Regions from separate parts of the Leclercia sp. LSNIH3 genome, predicted to be linked through region 1. Evidence: predicted binding sites of a transcription regulator. Region 1 holds the regulator's gene; each other region holds the start of a gene.
What was found. The regulator CRP, encoded in region 1, controls carbon source genes, mostly activating them, when cyclic AMP is high. The targets are predictions, from matches to a motif close to ATGTGANNNNNNTCACAT.
Positions count from the first base shown of each region.

Region 2: a site for CRP is predicted at 3,971-3,988, ahead of C3F35_RS15615 (enolase C-terminal domain-like protein). Genes of this name have one in related genera too.
Region 3: a site for CRP is predicted at 4,490-4,507, ahead of focA (formate transporter FocA). Genes of this name have one in related genera too.

Region 1 covers NZ_CP026387.1:2,846,228-2,851,903, forward strand. The annotation lists gene C3F35_RS13715 (YccS/YhfK family putative transporter) at 1-2,069, opposite strand, end outside; gene crp (cAMP-activated global transcriptional regulator CRP) at 2,127-2,759, opposite strand; gene C3F35_RS13725 (OsmC family protein) at 3,069-3,473, shown strand; gene C3F35_RS13730 (phosphoribulokinase) at 3,564-4,433, opposite strand; gene C3F35_RS13735 (YheU family protein) at 4,464-4,682, opposite strand; gene C3F35_RS13740 (hydrolase) at 4,679-5,676, opposite strand, start outside.
Region 2 covers NZ_CP026387.1:3,209,612-3,215,287, reverse strand. The annotation lists rRNA gene C3F35_RS15635 (23S ribosomal RNA) at 1-304, opposite strand, end outside; rRNA gene C3F35_RS15630 (16S ribosomal RNA) at 526-2,065, opposite strand; gene C3F35_RS15620 (PTS transporter subunit EIIC) at 2,517-3,890, opposite strand; gene C3F35_RS15615 (enolase C-terminal domain-like protein) at 4,166-5,365, shown strand; partial or broken gene C3F35_RS15610 (GntR family transcriptional regulator) at 5,353-5,676, opposite strand, start outside.
Region 3 covers NZ_CP026387.1:796,637-802,312, forward strand. The annotation lists gene aroA (3-phosphoshikimate 1-carboxyvinyltransferase) at 1-248, opposite strand, end outside; gene serC (3-phosphoserine/phosphohydroxythreonine transaminase) at 317-1,405, opposite strand; gene C3F35_RS03935 (DUF421 domain-containing protein) at 1,568-2,260, opposite strand; gene ycaO (30S ribosomal protein S12 methylthiotransferase accessory factor YcaO) at 2,399-4,159, shown strand; gene focA (formate transporter FocA) at 4,566-5,423, shown strand; gene pflB (formate C-acetyltransferase) at 5,475-5,676, shown strand, end outside.

The DNA.
Region 1 (5,676 bases):
AACCGCCGGATCAACCAAATCCCATGATGCGGGCGCTGACGCCATGCCACTGACGAAATGGTGTGCATGGTGTTCAGATGCCCGAGGGTGCGCTGCAGATGTTGTTCCAGCGTGCTCATAGGACCGTAGGTCATGGTTTCGGGGGCTTCCAGGATATTCTCATCGCCGCTTTCGCCCGGTGAATCATACTCCAGACGCTGCTGGCAGCGTTGAAGGGCAATTTCACACGATTGCAGATAACGCTGCGCCAGGTCCGGCGTCAGCATCGTATGCTCCCGTGCCAGGGTCGTCATCGCGTTGATATGCTCAACGATAAACTGACTGTGGGTCACCCACAGCTTCATATCTGCCAGATATGCCGAGTTGAAGCCCGGCTCCTGCATCGCCTGGTTGAGTGAGTTGAACAGCGCGTTGTGCGCCTGGTTGATCTTCATGCGCTGCCAGGCCAGCGGCGTCGGCTGCGGATCGTCGCTGAGGATCAGGCGGATGGCTTCCTGATCGGCCTCCAGTGCATCATGGGCATTCTGGCGCAGCAGCCCGCTCTGCCACTGTGGCCACAGCCAGACCATTCCACCGAAAGCAATCAGGCAGCCAATCAGGGTATCGGCCAGCCGGGCGATAATAAATTGCTCGCCGTTCAGGGTCAGCAGTTGCAGGGTATATACCGCTGTGACCGTAAAGCCCACCGTCGCCCAGCCGTAGCTCTTGCGAATGATCAGGTAGCTCACCAGGGTCACTATCAGCATTCCGGCAAGGGTATAACCTTCCGGGACGTGTAAGTGCAGGGTCACGCCCGCGATGATCAGCCCCACCATGGTGCCGGCCGCCCGGTGAAGAATACGTACCCGCGTCGCGCTGTAGCCGTTTTGCGTCACCAGCAGCACGGTCATTAGGATCCAGTAAGGTTTCGGCAGGTGCAGCGCCATGCCCATCAGGCTGGCGATACTCAGCATCACGCTGATGCGCGCCGCATTACGCAGGGCGGCAGACTTCAGCGACAGATAGCTTTTGAGGGCGGGGAACAATGGCAGGCGTTTCTGTTTGTCGGCCATCAGATCGCGCGGATAGAGCGGGCGTTGCGTGCGCAGAACGCGGGCAATACGGCTGAAGTGCCAGGCGCAGAACTGGCCCACCGGGTTATCCGGGTGCTGACGGGCGATTTTCTCCAGCGCGCCAAGCTGCTTGTCCATGGTAAACCGGGTGGGATAACGATGATAGAGAATATCGTCAGCCAACACCCGCAGGCGTGCCGCAACGGTCTGCGCGTTCCAGCGTATCACCGCTTCGGCGTGGCTGCGCTCCACCAGCTTCTGCACCTCCTTCGGGTGATGCAGGCTGACCGAGATATGCTCCTGCAGATCCAGCCCCACCTGGAAGGTGCGCAGCAGGCGTTTGTATTCGTGATTTCTGTTGGCCGCCAGCATATGCAGCTGCTGATAACAGAGGCTGATCAGATCGACCACCTTCTGCTGGCGAGCCAGCAGCGGCGGCAACGATTTTTCAGGGTCGGTATGCTGCGTCAGCAGGGTGTATTTTGCTTCGCAATAATCGGCCAGCTGCTGATAGAGCACGCTCAAGGATTCCCGCAGCGGTTGTTCGCGCCACATCCAGAACCAGAACCAGTTAAACAGCCCGTACCAGAGGGTGCCCAGCGTATAGAGCAGTAGCGGCTCCCAGACCGGCATGTTCCCCGCCAGGCTCAGGGTAAAGATGGCCGCAATCAGCGAGGCGGGCAGCAGTCGGGCATGCAGGGCACTGATCTCTGCCGTGACCCCTAACGTCATCGCCAGCACGGTCAGAATGAGGGGCAGCGGAATATCGCGCGCCAGCAACAGCTGTACGGCCAGGCTACAGCCGGCAAACAGGCAGCCGCCAATAGTCAGGCGTTTAAAAAAGCGTTTATGCGGTGTGTCCAGGCCAGCAATGTTGCAGCAGGCAGGAACGAGGGAGAAGAGCAGGCCGTGTTGCAGATCGCCGAGGATCAAACCTACAGCCACAGGAAGACACAACACCAGCGTTTGCCGCAGTGCGTAGTTAACTTCCGGGTGATAAATGAGCCTGCGCCACATGGGTGATAGAGACAAAAACGGCGTGTCATCATGCGATGTCACGCCGTTTTAGCGGAATTAACGTGTTCCGTAAACCACGATGGTTTTACCGTGGGCAGAAATCAGGTTTTGATCTTCCAGCATTTTCAGAATACGGCCTACTGTCTCACGAGAACATCCGACGATCTGACCAATCTCCTGACGGGTAATTTTAATTTGCATACCGTCCGGGTGGGTCATGGCGTCTGGCTGTTTCGCCAGGTTCAGCAGGGTCTGAGCAATGCGGCCTGTTACGTCGAGGAAGGCGAGGTTACCCACTTTCTCGGACGTGACCTGCAGACGGCGAGCCATCTGCGAAGAGAGGCGCATCAGGATATCCGGGTTAACCTGAATGAGCTGGCGGAACTTTTTATAGGAGATCTCAGCCACTTCACACGCGGTTTTTGCACGGACCCAGGCGCTACGCTCCTGTCCTTCTTCAAACAGGCCCAGTTCGCCGATGAAATCTCCCTGATTCAGGTAAGAGAGGATCATCTCTTTGCCTTCTTCATCTTTGATCAGCACTGCCACCGAGCCTTTGACGATGTAATACAACGTTTCCGCTTTTTCACCCTGGTGAATCAGCGTGCTCTTCGATGGGTACTTATGAATATGGCAATGAGACAAGAACCATTCGAGAGTCGGGTCTGTTTGCGGTTTGCCAAGCACCATGCGCTGTTATCCTCTGTTATAAGCTGGCTCCAGAGTCTGGCTATGTACCTGTACTCTGGGGTTGCAATCGAATTCTTCCCCTTGCCTGGGGTCTGGCCTGCACAATAATTAGCAGCCTGTAATGTGTGATGTCCTCTGCATACATGTGCAACGTCAATGTATTACTGTAGCATCTCGACTGTTTTAGCATAGCTTTCGCCGCCTGTCTCCTGGTGTCTCGCTTCAGCTTGATGCAGGTCGACTTCCGTTGTCAGAATTGTTACTGACGCGTAATCTGTCAGGAAAAATGCAATCCTGGAGTTAATTAAAATGCAAGCACGTGTGAAATGGGTCGAAGGGTTAACGTTCCTTGGTGAGTCGGCTTCCGGGCACCAGATTTTAATGGATGGCAACTCCGGCGACAAAGCGCCAAGCCCGATGGAAGTTGTCCTGATGGCGGCAGGCGGATGCAGCGCGATCGACGTGGTGTCGATCCTGCAAAAAGGACGTCACGATGTGACCGACTGTGAAGTTAAGCTGACCTCAGAGCGTCGTGAAGAGGCGCCGCGCCTGTTCACCCATATCAATCTTCATTTCGTGGTCACCGGCAAACAACTGAAAGACGCTGCGATATCCCGCGCGGTGGATCTCTCTGCGGAGAAGTACTGTTCCGTAGCGCTGATGCTGGAGAAAGCGGTCAACATTACCCACTCGTATGAAGTGATCGAGGCGTAAGCCCCGGATAAAACGCCGGGCGGCACGTCGTTTGCCCGGCCAGTAGGTTTCTGTAGGCCCGTTAGCGTAGCGCCACCGGGCGACACAGCCTCAGTCGATCTTCTTCCCTTCCATCAACCGCTGCACCAGCGGCATCATGATTAACTCCATCGCCAGCCCCATCTTCCCGCCCGGGACCACCAGCGTATTGATGTGCGAGATAAACGAGCCCTGTAGCATCGCCAGTAGCCAGGGGTAATCGATATTGTCCAGATTGCGGAAATGGATCACCACGAAGCTCTCGTCCAGCGAAGGGATGCCTTTAGCGGCAAAGGGGTTCGAGGTGTCCACGGTCGGGACGCGCTGGAAGTTAATGTGGGTGCGGGAAAACTGTGGCGTCAGGAAGTTAATGTAATCCTCCATGGAGCGCACCACGGAGTCCATCACCGCCTCGCGGGAATGGCCGCGTTCGCTGGTATCCCGCGTCAGCTTCTGGATCCACTCCAGGTTGACAATAGGCACGACCCCCACCAGCAGATCAACATGGCGCGCCACGTCGTGATCCGGCGTGACTACCCCGCCATGCAGGCCTTCGTAAAAGAGGACGTCGGTCGGTTCCGGCAGCGGCTGCCAGGGGGTAAAGGTGCCTGGCACCTGGTTCCAGGGCACCGCTTCGTCATAGGTGTGCAGGTATTTGCGCGACTGGCCGGTGCCGCTCCGCCCGTATTCGGCGAAGGTTTGTTCCAGCAGGCCAAAGTCGTTCGCTTCAGGGCCAAAATAGCTGATGTGTTTGCCGAGATCGCGCGCCTTACGGATGGCCATGTCCATCTCAGGACGGGTGAAGCGGTGAAAGCTGTCGCCTTCCACTTCTGCGGCACGCAGATGCAGCTGGGAGAAGATCTTACGAAAGGCGAGGCTGGTGGTGGTGGTACCCGCACCACTCGACCCTGTAACGGCAATAACCGGATGTCTGGCAGACATAGCAACTCCCTGAATGGAAAGAGGTCGCGGTTAACCGCGAAATTGATTGCGAGGCATGATGTTGACGGTTTCGTGCAGCTCTGACCATACCACCAGCACCTCACCGCTTTGCAGCTGGCGCCTGATATCGGCCACCTTCTGCTCAAGCGAACGTTCCTGTTCACCATAATCGGTGCCTTCGCGTAACACAAAGCTTTCAATCAGATTATCCAGCGTTTCGGGAGCCAGATCTTGCCAGGGAATAATCATCTTATCGGTTCCAGGTATGTGGTCAGCCAGTCCGGGATACGCGTTTCCAGCCACATCTTCGGACGACGTAGCGTGCCGCCGACAAAGCCCACGTGCCCGCCATGTTCGGTCAGCTGATACTGCACGTTCGCGGGCAAAAACTCCTGCGCGGGTATCGAATGATGATCCATAAAAGGATCGTCTTTAGCATGAATAATCAGCACCGGTTTGGTGATCTTACTCAACAACGGCATGGCGCTGCACTGGCGATAGTAGTCAATAGCATCGGCAAACCCGTGAATTTTGGCGGTGATCAGATCGTCAAATTCGCGCAGGCGACGCACTTTCTTCAGCTGTCGCAGACTGACCGGCAGCGTATCCGGGTAAGCTTTTAGTTTGCGTGCGGCATTGGCTTTGAGCAAGTTCAGCAGATAGCGCTGATAAACGCGCGAGAAGCCCTTATCCATATGATAGCTGCAGTGCTCCAGCATAAAGGGGGCGGAGACGATGGCGGCGGCATCCAGCGGAACCGTGTCACCCTCTTTTGCCAGCAGGCAGGCGAGCATGTTTCCTCCCAGCGAATAGCCCACTGCCGCCGTCGGGGCCGGGCCGTGGGTCTCTGCCAGCCAGCGCAGGAACCAGGTGCCATCTTCCGTTTCGCCGGAGTGGTAGATGCGTTTCTGGCGATTGGGTTCACCGCTGCATCCTCTGAAGTGCATCACTACACCCAGCCAGCCACGCGCTTTCGCCGCCTGAATCAGGCCGTGAGCGTAGGGGCTGTGCAGACTGCCCTCCAGACCATGAAAGACCACCAGCCGGGGTTTGTGCTGTGCCTGCACCGGGTCTTCACTCCAGGCTAAATCAACAAAATCATCATCCGGCAGGTCAAGGCGCTGCCAGACGGGGGTAAAAAGCACTTTACGGCGGATGAGGCGCGGCAGCATGGTCTGCAGGTGTCGATTCGACACGCCCCGCATGGGGACAAAAGTCGCGCTCTCGTCGGGCGTAAAGTTAA
Region 2 (5,676 bases), 360 kb from region 1:
ACGCTTCCACTGACACACATGCTGATTCAGACTCTGGGCTGCTCCCCGTTCGCTCGCCGCTACTGGGGGAATCTCGGTTGATTTCTTTTCCTCAGGGTACTTAGATGTTTCAGTTCCCCTGGTTCGCTTCGTTAAGCTATGTATTCACTTAACGATAGTGTGACGAGTCACACTGGGTTTCCCCATTCGGAAATCGCCGGTTATAACGGTTCATATCACCTTACCGGCGCTTATCGCAGATTAGCACGTCCTTCATCGCCTCTGACTGCCTAGGCATCCACCGTGTACGCTTGGTCGCTTAACCTCACAACCCGAAGCTGTTTCACTTCTGATTGCGAAATCTGAGACCCGACCACACCTTCATCTGTTCTTATTACGGAGAACAGACACGGTGCGTCGTTTCAATTTTCAGCTTGATCCAGATTTTTAAAGAGCAAAACTTCTTAATGCACTCAAAAGTACATTCAGAAGTTCATCATTCATCAGACAATCTGTGTGAGCACTACAAAGGCAGGTTCTTTAAGGTAAGGAGGTGATCCAACCGCAGGTTCCCCTACGGTTACCTTGTTACGACTTCACCCCAGTCATGAATCACAAAGTGGTAAGCGCCCTCCCGAAGGTTAAGCTACCTACTTCTTTTGCAACCCACTCCCATGGTGTGACGGGCGGTGTGTACAAGGCCCGGGAACGTATTCACCGTAGCATTCTGATCTACGATTACTAGCGATTCCGACTTCATGGAGTCGAGTTGCAGACTCCAATCCGGACTACGACGCACTTTATGAGGTCCGCTTGCTCTCGCGAGGTCGCTTCTCTTTGTATGCGCCATTGTAGCACGTGTGTAGCCCTACTCGTAAGGGCCATGATGACTTGACGTCATCCCCACCTTCCTCCAGTTTATCACTGGCAGTCTCCTTTGAGTTCCCGGCCTAACCGCTGGCAACAAAGGATAAGGGTTGCGCTCGTTGCGGGACTTAACCCAACATTTCACAACACGAGCTGACGACAGCCATGCAGCACCTGTCTCAGAGTTCCCGAAGGCACCAAAGCATCTCTGCTAAGTTCTCTGGATGTCAAGAGTAGGTAAGGTTCTTCGCGTTGCATCGAATTAAACCACATGCTCCACCGCTTGTGCGGGCCCCCGTCAATTCATTTGAGTTTTAACCTTGCGGCCGTACTCCCCAGGCGGTCGACTTAACGCGTTAGCTCCGGAAGCCACTCCTCAAGGGAACAACCTCCAAGTCGACATCGTTTACGGCGTGGACTACCAGGGTATCTAATCCTGTTTGCTCCCCACGCTTTCGCACCTGAGCGTCAGTCTTTGTCCAGGGGGCCGCCTTCGCCACCGGTATTCCTCCAGATCTCTACGCATTTCACCGCTACACCTGGAATTCTACCCCCCTCTACAAGACTCTAGCCTGCCAGTTTCGAATGCAGTTCCCAGGTTGAGCCCGGGGATTTCACATCCGACTTGACAGACCGCCTGCGTGCGCTTTACGCCCAGTAATTCCGATTAACGCTTGCACCCTCCGTATTACCGCGGCTGCTGGCACGGAGTTAGCCGGTGCTTCTTCTGCGGGTAACGTCAATTGCTGTGGTTATTAACCACAACACCTTCCTCCCCGCTGAAAGTACTTTACAACCCGAAGGCCTTCTTCATACACGCGGCATGGCTGCATCAGGCTTGCGCCCATTGTGCAATATTCCCCACTGCTGCCTCCCGTAGGAGTCTGGACCGTGTCTCAGTTCCAGTGTGGCTGGTCATCCTCTCAGACCAGCTAGGGATCGTCGCCTAGGTGAGCCATTACCCCACCTACTAGCTAATCCCATCTGGGCACATCTGATGGCAAGAGGCCCGAAGGTCCCCCTCTTTGGTCTTGCGACGTTATGCGGTATTAGCTACCGTTTCCAGTAGTTATCCCCCTCCATCAGGCAGTTTCCCAGACATTACTCACCCGTCCGCCACTCGTCACCCGAGAGCAAGCTCTCTGTGCTACCGTTCGACTTGCATGTGTTAGGCCTGCCGCCAGCGTTCAATCTGAGCCATGATCAAACTCTTCAATTTAAGTTTGATGCTCGTGAATTAAACTTCGTAATGAATTACGTATGTTCACTCAGAGACTTGGTATTCATTTTTCGTCCGAGGACGTTAAGAATCCATGTCACTTTGAGTGCCCACACAGATTGTCTGATAAATTGTTAAAGAGCAGTGCAACGCGGCTTTCGCTCACCGTTGCGAGGTGGCGTATATTACGCTTTCCTCTTTCAGAGTCAAGCGATTATTTCACGCTTTTCTCTTCAACCGGCCCGGCTGTTTGTGTGAAGTGATTCACATCTGCCGTGTCGATGGAGGCGCATTATAGGGAGTTCTCTTCAGGCCGCAACCCTTAAATGACAGAAAAATGACTGACTGCTGCATTCCCCAGCAAAACCCCGCCTTATACGCATTTGCCCACAGAGTTATCCACAAAAACACTCAGATTCCCTGCGACATACACGCTAAGACGGGGCCAGAATCACTCTGCGACTTGCTCTTTCCTCACCAGAATGGTGGTTAAGGTAAAGGAAAGCACCAATGAGATCGCCACCCCTGCCAGAGCAAAGACAAAATACGGGCCTATATAAGCAGGCAAACTGAAGATGCTCGACAGAATGTAGCCATAGAGACGCACACCGAAGAAGGCAATAAAGGCTGAAGCCAGGGAGCTGGCCACCGTCGCGGCGATGAATGCTTTCTTGTAACGCGTCAGAACACCAAAGAGTGCCGGCTCGGTAATGCCCAGCAGCGCAGAGATGCCTGCCGATAGCGTAACGGTTCTTTCCTGACGGTCCCGGCTCAGACGCCAGATAGCAAATGTCGCCCCCGCAATCGCCATATTGGCCATAAACATCATCGGCATCAGCATGTCGTAGCCGCGGTCGCTAAAGTTCTGCAGAGCAATCGGCGTCATCGCATGGTGCATCCCGGTCAGGATCGCCACCGGGCGGATGGCACCAACGATAAGCCCGGCAAAGCTGGCCGACACGCTAAATAGCCCCTCTATAAAGAAGGCGAGTCCTTTACCGAGCCAGATTCCAATCGGGCCGATCACCACCAGCGCCGCCAGCGCACCTATAAAGAGGGTGAGCGTGGGCGTGAACACCGTTTTCAGAACATCCGGCATGATGCTGTCTACCCAGCGATGGATATAGCTCAATGCCAGCACTGAGAAGATCACCGGTATGACGCTCGAAGCATAGTTAAAGACGGAGACCGGGATCGCATTCATTAACCAGAGGGCACTAACCGCCCCCTCCTGATGGGTCGCCAGGGCTTTCGCTGCTTCTATTAAAGAAGGGTACATCAGACAGGCGGCCACCGCCGCGGCGAGATACTCGTTGGTCTTAAAGATCTTCGCCGCCGACACAGCAAGAAAGAACGGCAGGAAATAGAAGACGCCGCTGGCAATCAGGTCGATAACCATAACGGTATCGCTTTTCGCCGAAACCACCTTCAGCGCGATCAGCCCGGCCAGCAATCCTTTGATCATCCCGGCACCGGCAATGGCCGGAACAATCGGGCCAAACACCCCCGAGACGGTATCCATAAAGAGGGACACCAGGCTTTTACGTCCCTTTGTCGCCGTCGGCGCTTTCTCATTCCCCTGTCCGAGCACATTAAGCATTTGCTCGTACCAGCTGTTTACCTTTGGCCCGATAATCACCTGAAACTGATCGCTCTGGAGCTGCGCGCCAAGTACGCCAGGCAGATTTTTGATTGCGGTCTGGTCAACCTTATTATCGTCGATTAAATCAAACCGTAGCCGCGTCATACAGTGCCAGACTTTATTAATATTCCCCTGGCCGCCTACCAGACGAATAATATTATTGATGGCTTCTTGCGTCCCCATAAAGACTCCTGCCGGTATGGTTGTTGTTTTAGTGATGCCACGAGAATAGATAAACCACCCAGACAAAACAAACCAATAAAAGTTGATGTCGCTCACATTTAACCACTAACAGAGCCGCAAAACCGCTATCAATCCAAAATTGGTATGGTTTTTAATTAATATACATTCAAATAACTGACCAAAATAAATATTAAAAAAAACGGTTTACCTGTAAACATTTTTAGGGCGATGATATTCCTGTTCCGTATTTCCACAGCGCAGCAAAGGAGTTTTTCGTGACGCCTGTGATTATCAATAATATCGAGTGTTTTATTACCCGGCCGGACCGACATAACCTGGTGACTGTCCGGGTAACTACCGGGCAAGGGCTGGTAGGACACGGTTGTGCCACCTTTCAGCAGCGCCCGCTGGCGGTTAAAACGCTCGTGGATGAATACCTCAAACCGCTGCTGGTAGGCCGGGATGCCAGTAACATCGAAGATCTGTGGCAAATGATGAACGTTAACGCCTACTGGCGTAACGGCCCGGCGATGAATAATGCCATCTCCGGCGTGGATATGGCCCTGTGGGATATTAAAGGGCAGCTGGCTGGCATGCCGCTGTATCAGTTGCTGGGCGGTAAATCCCGCGATGCGATCCCGGCTTACAGCCACGCCAGCGGCGAAACGCTGGAGGAGCTTTTTACCTCCGTCGATCAACTGGTGGCGCAAGGCTATCGCCACATCCGCTGCCAGCTTGGTTTTTACGGCGGCACGCCATCGGCATTGCATGCCCCCGAGAACCCGACCCCGGGTGCGTGGTTCGATCAGCATGAATATATGCGTAATACCGTGGAAATGTTCCACGCCCTGCGCGAAAAATATGGCTGGAAGCTCCATTTCTTACATGACGTCCACGAACGTTTATTCCCGCAGCAGGCCGTACAGCTGGCAAAACAGCTCGAGCCTTATCAGCCCTACTTTATCGAAGATATTTTGCCGCCACAGCAGAGCGCCTGGCTGGAACAGGTTCGCCAGCAGAGCTGCGTGCCGTTGGCAATGGGTGAGTTATTCAATAACCCAGCTGAATGGCACGATCTTATCGTGAATCGCCGCATCGACTTTATTCGCTGCCACATCTCGCAGATCGGCGGTATCACACCCGCGCTGAAGCTGGCGCATCTGTGTCAGGCCTTCGGCGTACGTCTCGCCTGGCATGGCCCCGGTGATATGACCCCCATCGGCGTGGCGGTGAATACGCATCTGAACATTCACCTGCATAATGCGGCTATTCAGGAATTTATCCCGCGCTCCGCCACTACCGACAGCGTGTTCCCTGGCGCGCCAGAGGTGAAGGACGGGTTTATCTATCCCCCAACAGCGCCCGGCATCGGCACAGGCTTTAATGAAGAGCTGGCTCTCGCGCACCCGGTGGTCTATCGCCCACACGAATGGACGCAAAGCCGCCTGCCGGACGGCACCCTTCATACGCCCTGATTTTGTCGCCAGGCTAAATTATCGCGGTTATACGGGCTGACCCAGGTGCAGGTGTAGTTGATATCAATAATATCGCTCACTTCGAAGACCCGGCCTCCCTCCAGTATCCCGCGATTATTAATATGCATTGCCGGGCTGCCTTTTTTGCAGCCCAGAATGACTGCCTGTTCACGACTGACGCTGACCGCCCGGTAGGTCGTCAGCATATGTGAAATGATCAACCCTTTGCTAAGTACGTACTGCTGGATGGAACGCTCAATCGCCTGCTGATTAAGGTCCGGGAAATCTGCAACCGGCATGCTGGACACTTC
Region 3 (5,676 bases), 2.0 Mb from region 1:
TGCAGTGCCCCGGCATTGCCGGTGACTTCGCAGCGGGTGCGATCGGCAGACAGGGTATAGTGGACTCCCAACGCTTTCAGCGCATTGAGCATATGGCGAACGTCATCGCTGTCCAGCAGGTTAGTGAGAACAGTGGTGCCGTTTGCCAGCGCTGCCAGCAGCAAGGCGCGGTTCGAGACACTTTTTGAACCAGGCAGATTAATGGTGCCATCTACCCGCGCGATAGGTTGTAACGTCAGGGATTCCATGAAACTTAACTCTCAATTCAACATAATAAAAACCCCGCAGCCTGGCCGCGGGGTAAACAGGGACGCAATTAACCGTGGCGACGTTCGAAGTCAGTCATGAAGTCGGTCAGGGCCTTAACGCCTTCGAGCGGCATGGCGTTATAAATAGAAGCACGCATCCCGCCGACGACACGGTGGCCTTTCAGTGCGTGCAGGCCTGCGGCGAAGGACTCTTCCAGGAACAGTTTATCGAGATTGCTGTCGGCCAACTGGAACGGGATATTCATGCGGGAACGGTTAGCTTTGGCGACGTCATTACGGTAGAAGTCGCTGCCGTCGATCACGCTATACAGCAGTTCAGATTTCTGCTGGTTGATCTTATCCATCTGCGCCACGCCGCCATTGTTTCTCAGCCATTTAAAGACCAGGCCAGAGAGGTACCAGGCAAAAGTCGGCGGGGTGTTGAACATCGAGTCGTTATCGTTCAGCACGGTGTAATCCAGAATCGACGGGCAAGACTTGTGGGCTTTACCCAGTAAATCTTCACGCACGATCACCAGCGTCAGGCCTGCCGGGCCGATGTTTTTCTGTGCGCCGGCATAGATTACGCCGTAGCGGCTGATATCCAGCGGCGAAGAGAGAATGGTGGAGGAGAAGTCCGCTGTGACGACCACTTTTTCGCCAAAGTTTGGCTCTTCGTGGATGGCGATGCCGTCGATGGTCTCATTTGGGCAGTAGTGCAGGTAGGCAGCATCCTGGGAGAGCTGCCATTCGCTCATCGGCTTCACCGCACGTAAACCATCGACAGTAACTTTGGCATCGATCACGTTCGGGGAGCAGTATTTGTGTGCTTCTTTTACTGCGCTTGCCGCCCAGTAGCCAGCGTCGACATAATCCGCAGTGGTTTTGTCACCCAGCAGGTTCAGTGGAATGCCCGCAAACTGACCGCGTCCGCCGCCGTGGCAGAATAATACTTTGTAATTTGAGGGGATATTCAGCAGGAAACGAAAATCTGCTTCTGCCTCTTCTGCCACCTCAATAAACGGTTTACCACGGTGGCTGACTTCCATCACTGACGTGCCCAGACCGTTCCAGTCACACAGCTCCTGTTGAGCCTGTTTGAGCACTTCCGCCGGTAACATTGCCGGACCTGAACTAAAATTAAAGACCTGAGCCATTTCCCCTCACCACGCTAAAAGCCATAAGTTATAACTGTGGATATCGGTTTTATCATTCAGTGACACGCGCCGCAATGTCTAAAACTTATGACCCTGGAAATGTGCCCGCCGTCACACAATAGATTCTGCCAGCGCGCTGTCACAAAACCGACAAAATCGCTGTCAGGTGATGCGTTTGGCCCGGCTAACCTTCGTCCATTCTGGATTCGTGCAGCGTGGGCATAATTGATGCGCCCCGGCCTGTAGAGTCTGAACATGACCACAACGCCGGCAGGCATAATCGCCGACTTCCGGTATCGTCATAAAACGTTCCACAAATTCATCCGGCAAGATGCACAGCCCGGGCTTAACCTGGTCATCGTCGTAGAAGTAAACGCTTATCTGCCCATTGGTCTCCATAATAGCAAGTTTGACCTGCCCTAGCTGCTCGACGCTGCTGGCCCGCAGTTCCATAAAGAATTCAAACTCGGTCATGTTGGCGCGCTGTACTTTTTCCCAGGCCAGCTTGCCATCTTCGACAATGGCGACCGGTTTTCCCTCCAGCAGATCTTCCAGCTTTTCACTTTTCGACATCAGCCACATTACCAGCCGGTAGAGCAACGCCAGGGTGACAAAAACAATGAAGACGGGAATCATCGGCACATCGTCATAAAACGCCACGTCACCCGCCGCCGATCCCAGTGTCAGAATGATTAACACTTCGAAGAGCGACATCTGACGCACGCCGCGCCGCCCGGTAATTTTGAGGAACAGGAAAACCAGTACAAAGGTATAAAGACTTCGCAGCGCAACCTCGCCTAAAAACTCAACGGGGACTTTATCAAAGGCCATTCGCTGAAGATCGAATGCTTTCATTTTTATATTCCTTTACAGTAAGTTACTCCATGTAAGCATAGCCCAGCCTTTTATTTTCGCCGAAACCGCCGGGAAGATAGCGCCTGCCATGCAAAACCCGTATCATTGCGCGCTTTCCGTACGATATAAGTGATCGCCATGACTCAAACGTTTATCCCCGGCAAAGACGCCGCCCTGGAAGATTCCATCGCTCGCTTCCAGCAAAAACTGACCGACCTGGGCTTTAATATCGAAGAAGCCTCCTGGCTCAACCCGGTCCCTCATGTCTGGTCTGTGCATATTCGCGATAAAGAGTGCGCGTTGTGCTTTACCAACGGCAAAGGTGCCACTAAAAAAGCAGCACTGGCCTCTGCACTGGGTGAGTATTTTGAGCGTCTGTCCACCAACTATTTCTTTGCCGATTTCTGGCTGGGCGATACCGTGGCGAATGGCCCGTTTGTTCACTACCCAAATGAAAAATGGTTCCCGCTGACCGAAGACGACGAACTGCCAGAAGGGATCCTCGACGATCGCCTGCGCGCGTTTTACGATCTGGAAAATCAGCTGACCGCCAGCATGCTGATCGATCTACAGTCAGGTAACGAAGATCGCGGTATCTGCGCCCTGCCGTTTACCCGTCAGTCTGATGAACAAACCGTCTATATCCCGATGAACATCGTCGGCAACCTGTATGTCTCAAACGGAATGTCCGCCGGTAACACCCGCAACGAAGCGCGCGTTCAGGGCTTGTCCGAGGTGTTTGAGCGTCATATTAAAAACCGCATTATCGCAGAATCCATCAGCCTGCCGGAGATCCCGGCTGACGTGCTGGCCCGCTATCCGGGCGTGGTGGAGTCCATTGCCAAACTGGAAGCCGAAGGTTTCCCAATCTTTGCCTATGACGGCTCTCTGGGCGGTAAGTACCCGGTGATCTGCGTCGTGCTGTTCAACCCGGCGAACGGCACCTGCTTCGCCTCCTTCGGTGCACACCCGGACTTCGGCGTGGCGCTGGAGCGTACCGTCACCGAACTGCTGCAGGGCCGTAGCCTGAAAGATCTGGACGTGTTTACCCCGCCGACCTTCGATGATGAGGAAGTGGCTGAGCACGCCAACCTGGAAACCCACTTCATCGACTCCAGCGGCTCGATCTCCTGGGATATGTTCAAGCAGGACGCGGATTATCCATTTGTTGACTGGAGCTTCGCTGGCACCACGGAAGAAGAGTTCGCTACCCTGATGGCGATCTTCACTGCCGAAAACCAGGAAGTGTACATCGCGGATTACGAGCACCTGGGCGTGTACGCCTGCCGTATTCTGGTTCCGGGCATGTCCGATATCTATCCGGTTGAAGACCTGTGGCTGGCGAACAACAGCATGGGCGCGCACCTGCGCGAAACCCTGCTGGCCCTGCCGGAGAGCGCGTGGGAGAAAGAGGACTATCTGAACCTTATTACCCAACTGGACGACGAAGGCCACGACGACTTTACCCGCGTGCGCGAGCTGCTGGGCCTGGCAACAGGCAAAGATAACGGCTGGTACACCCTGCGTATCGGTGAGCTGAAGGCGATGCTGGCGCTGGCAGGCGGCGATCTTGAGCAGGCGCTGATCTGGACCGAGTGGACCATTGAGTTCAACGCCTCGGTCTTCAGCGCAGAACGCGCGAATTACTATCGTTGTCTGCAGACGCTGCTGTTGCTGGCGCAGGAAGAAGATCGTGAGCCGCTGCAGTATCTGAACGCCTTTACCCGCATGTACGGTGCCGACGCGGTAGAGAATGCCAGCGCAGCCCTGAGCGGCGAAGCGCCATTCTACGGCCTGCAGGCAGTGGATAGTGATCTGAAAGCCTTCCCTGCTCACCAGTCGTTGCTGAAGGCCTATGAGAAATTGCAGAAGGCCAAAAGCGCTTACTGGGCTAAATAACGTTACATAGCATTACAAACAGTAGGCGTATACAATCACCTACGTTATATTACGGGGCAATTTTATTGCCCCGTTTTTTTATTTCTGCGGCAAGAAATTTTAATTGTAATAATAAGGTTAAATAATGGTAGCTATGATATTGGCGACCTACCGGTTATTGTTACTTTTTATATTAAATACTCCATTATAATTAACTGCCCGGGAGAAGGTATTAAGAAAAAAATCAAATCATTTTATAACTTTTAAAATATATTTTTATACGGATAATCAAATACTTACACCGCATTCGCTGGAAAACCACGCACTTTGCGGGCCTATAAGCCAGGCGAGATATGATCTACATCAATTTCTCTTCTATAATGCTTTGTTAGTATCTCGTCGCCGACTTAATAAAGAGAGAGTTAGTGTGAAAGCTGACAACCCTTTTGATCTTTTACTCCCAGCCGCAATGGCAAAAGTTGCCGAAGAAGCGGGTGTCTATAAAGCAACGAAACAACCGATGACGACGTTCTTCCTGGCCATCACTGCCGGGGTGTTCATCTCCATTGCCTTTGTTTTCTATATCACCGCCACCACCGGTACTGCCGGGATGCCTTTTGGTATCGCTAAGCTTATCGGCGGCATCTGTTTCTCACTGGGTCTGATCCTTTGCGTAATTTGCGGCGCTGACCTCTTTACCTCAACGGTCCTTATCGTCGTCGCGAAAGCCAGCGGTAAGATAACCTGGGGTCAGCTGGCTAAAAACTGGCTCAACGTTTACGTTGGAAACCTGGTTGGCTGCCTGCTTTTTGTCCTGTTGATGTGGTTGTCAGGTGAATATATGACCGCCAACGGCGCATGGGGGCTTAACGTCCTGCAAACCGCCGACCACAAAGTACACCACACATTTATTGAAGCCGTTGCGCTTGGCATCCTCGCCAACCTGATGGTCTGCCTGGCCGTCTGGATGAGCTACTCAGGGCGCAGCCTGATGGACAAAGCCATGATCATGGTTCTGCCTGTCGCCATGTTCGTTGCCAGCGGCTTTGAACACAGTATTGCAAACATGTTTATGATCCCTCTGGGTATTGTAATCCGTGATTTTGCCAGCCCGGAGTTCTGGACCGCAGTCGGTTCCAGCCCGGAAAGTTTCTCTCACCTGACCGTTATGAACTTCATTACTGATAACCTGATCCCAGTCACAATCGGGAACATTATTGGCGGTGGTCTGCTGGTTGGGTTGACATACTGGGTCATTTACCTGCGTGGCGATAACCATCATTAATGGTTTTCTCAGGCAGTAAATAAAAAATCCACTTAAGAAGGTAGGTGTTACATGTCCGAACTTAATGAAAAGTTAGCCGCAGCATGGGAAGGTTTTGCCAAAGGTGATTGGCAGAATGAAGTCAACGTTCGTGACTTCATCCAGAAAAACTACACCCCATATGAAGGTGACGAATCCTTCCTGGCCGGTGCTACCGACGCAACCACTGCCCTGTGGGACAGCGTTATGGAAGGCGTTAAGCAGGAAAACCGCA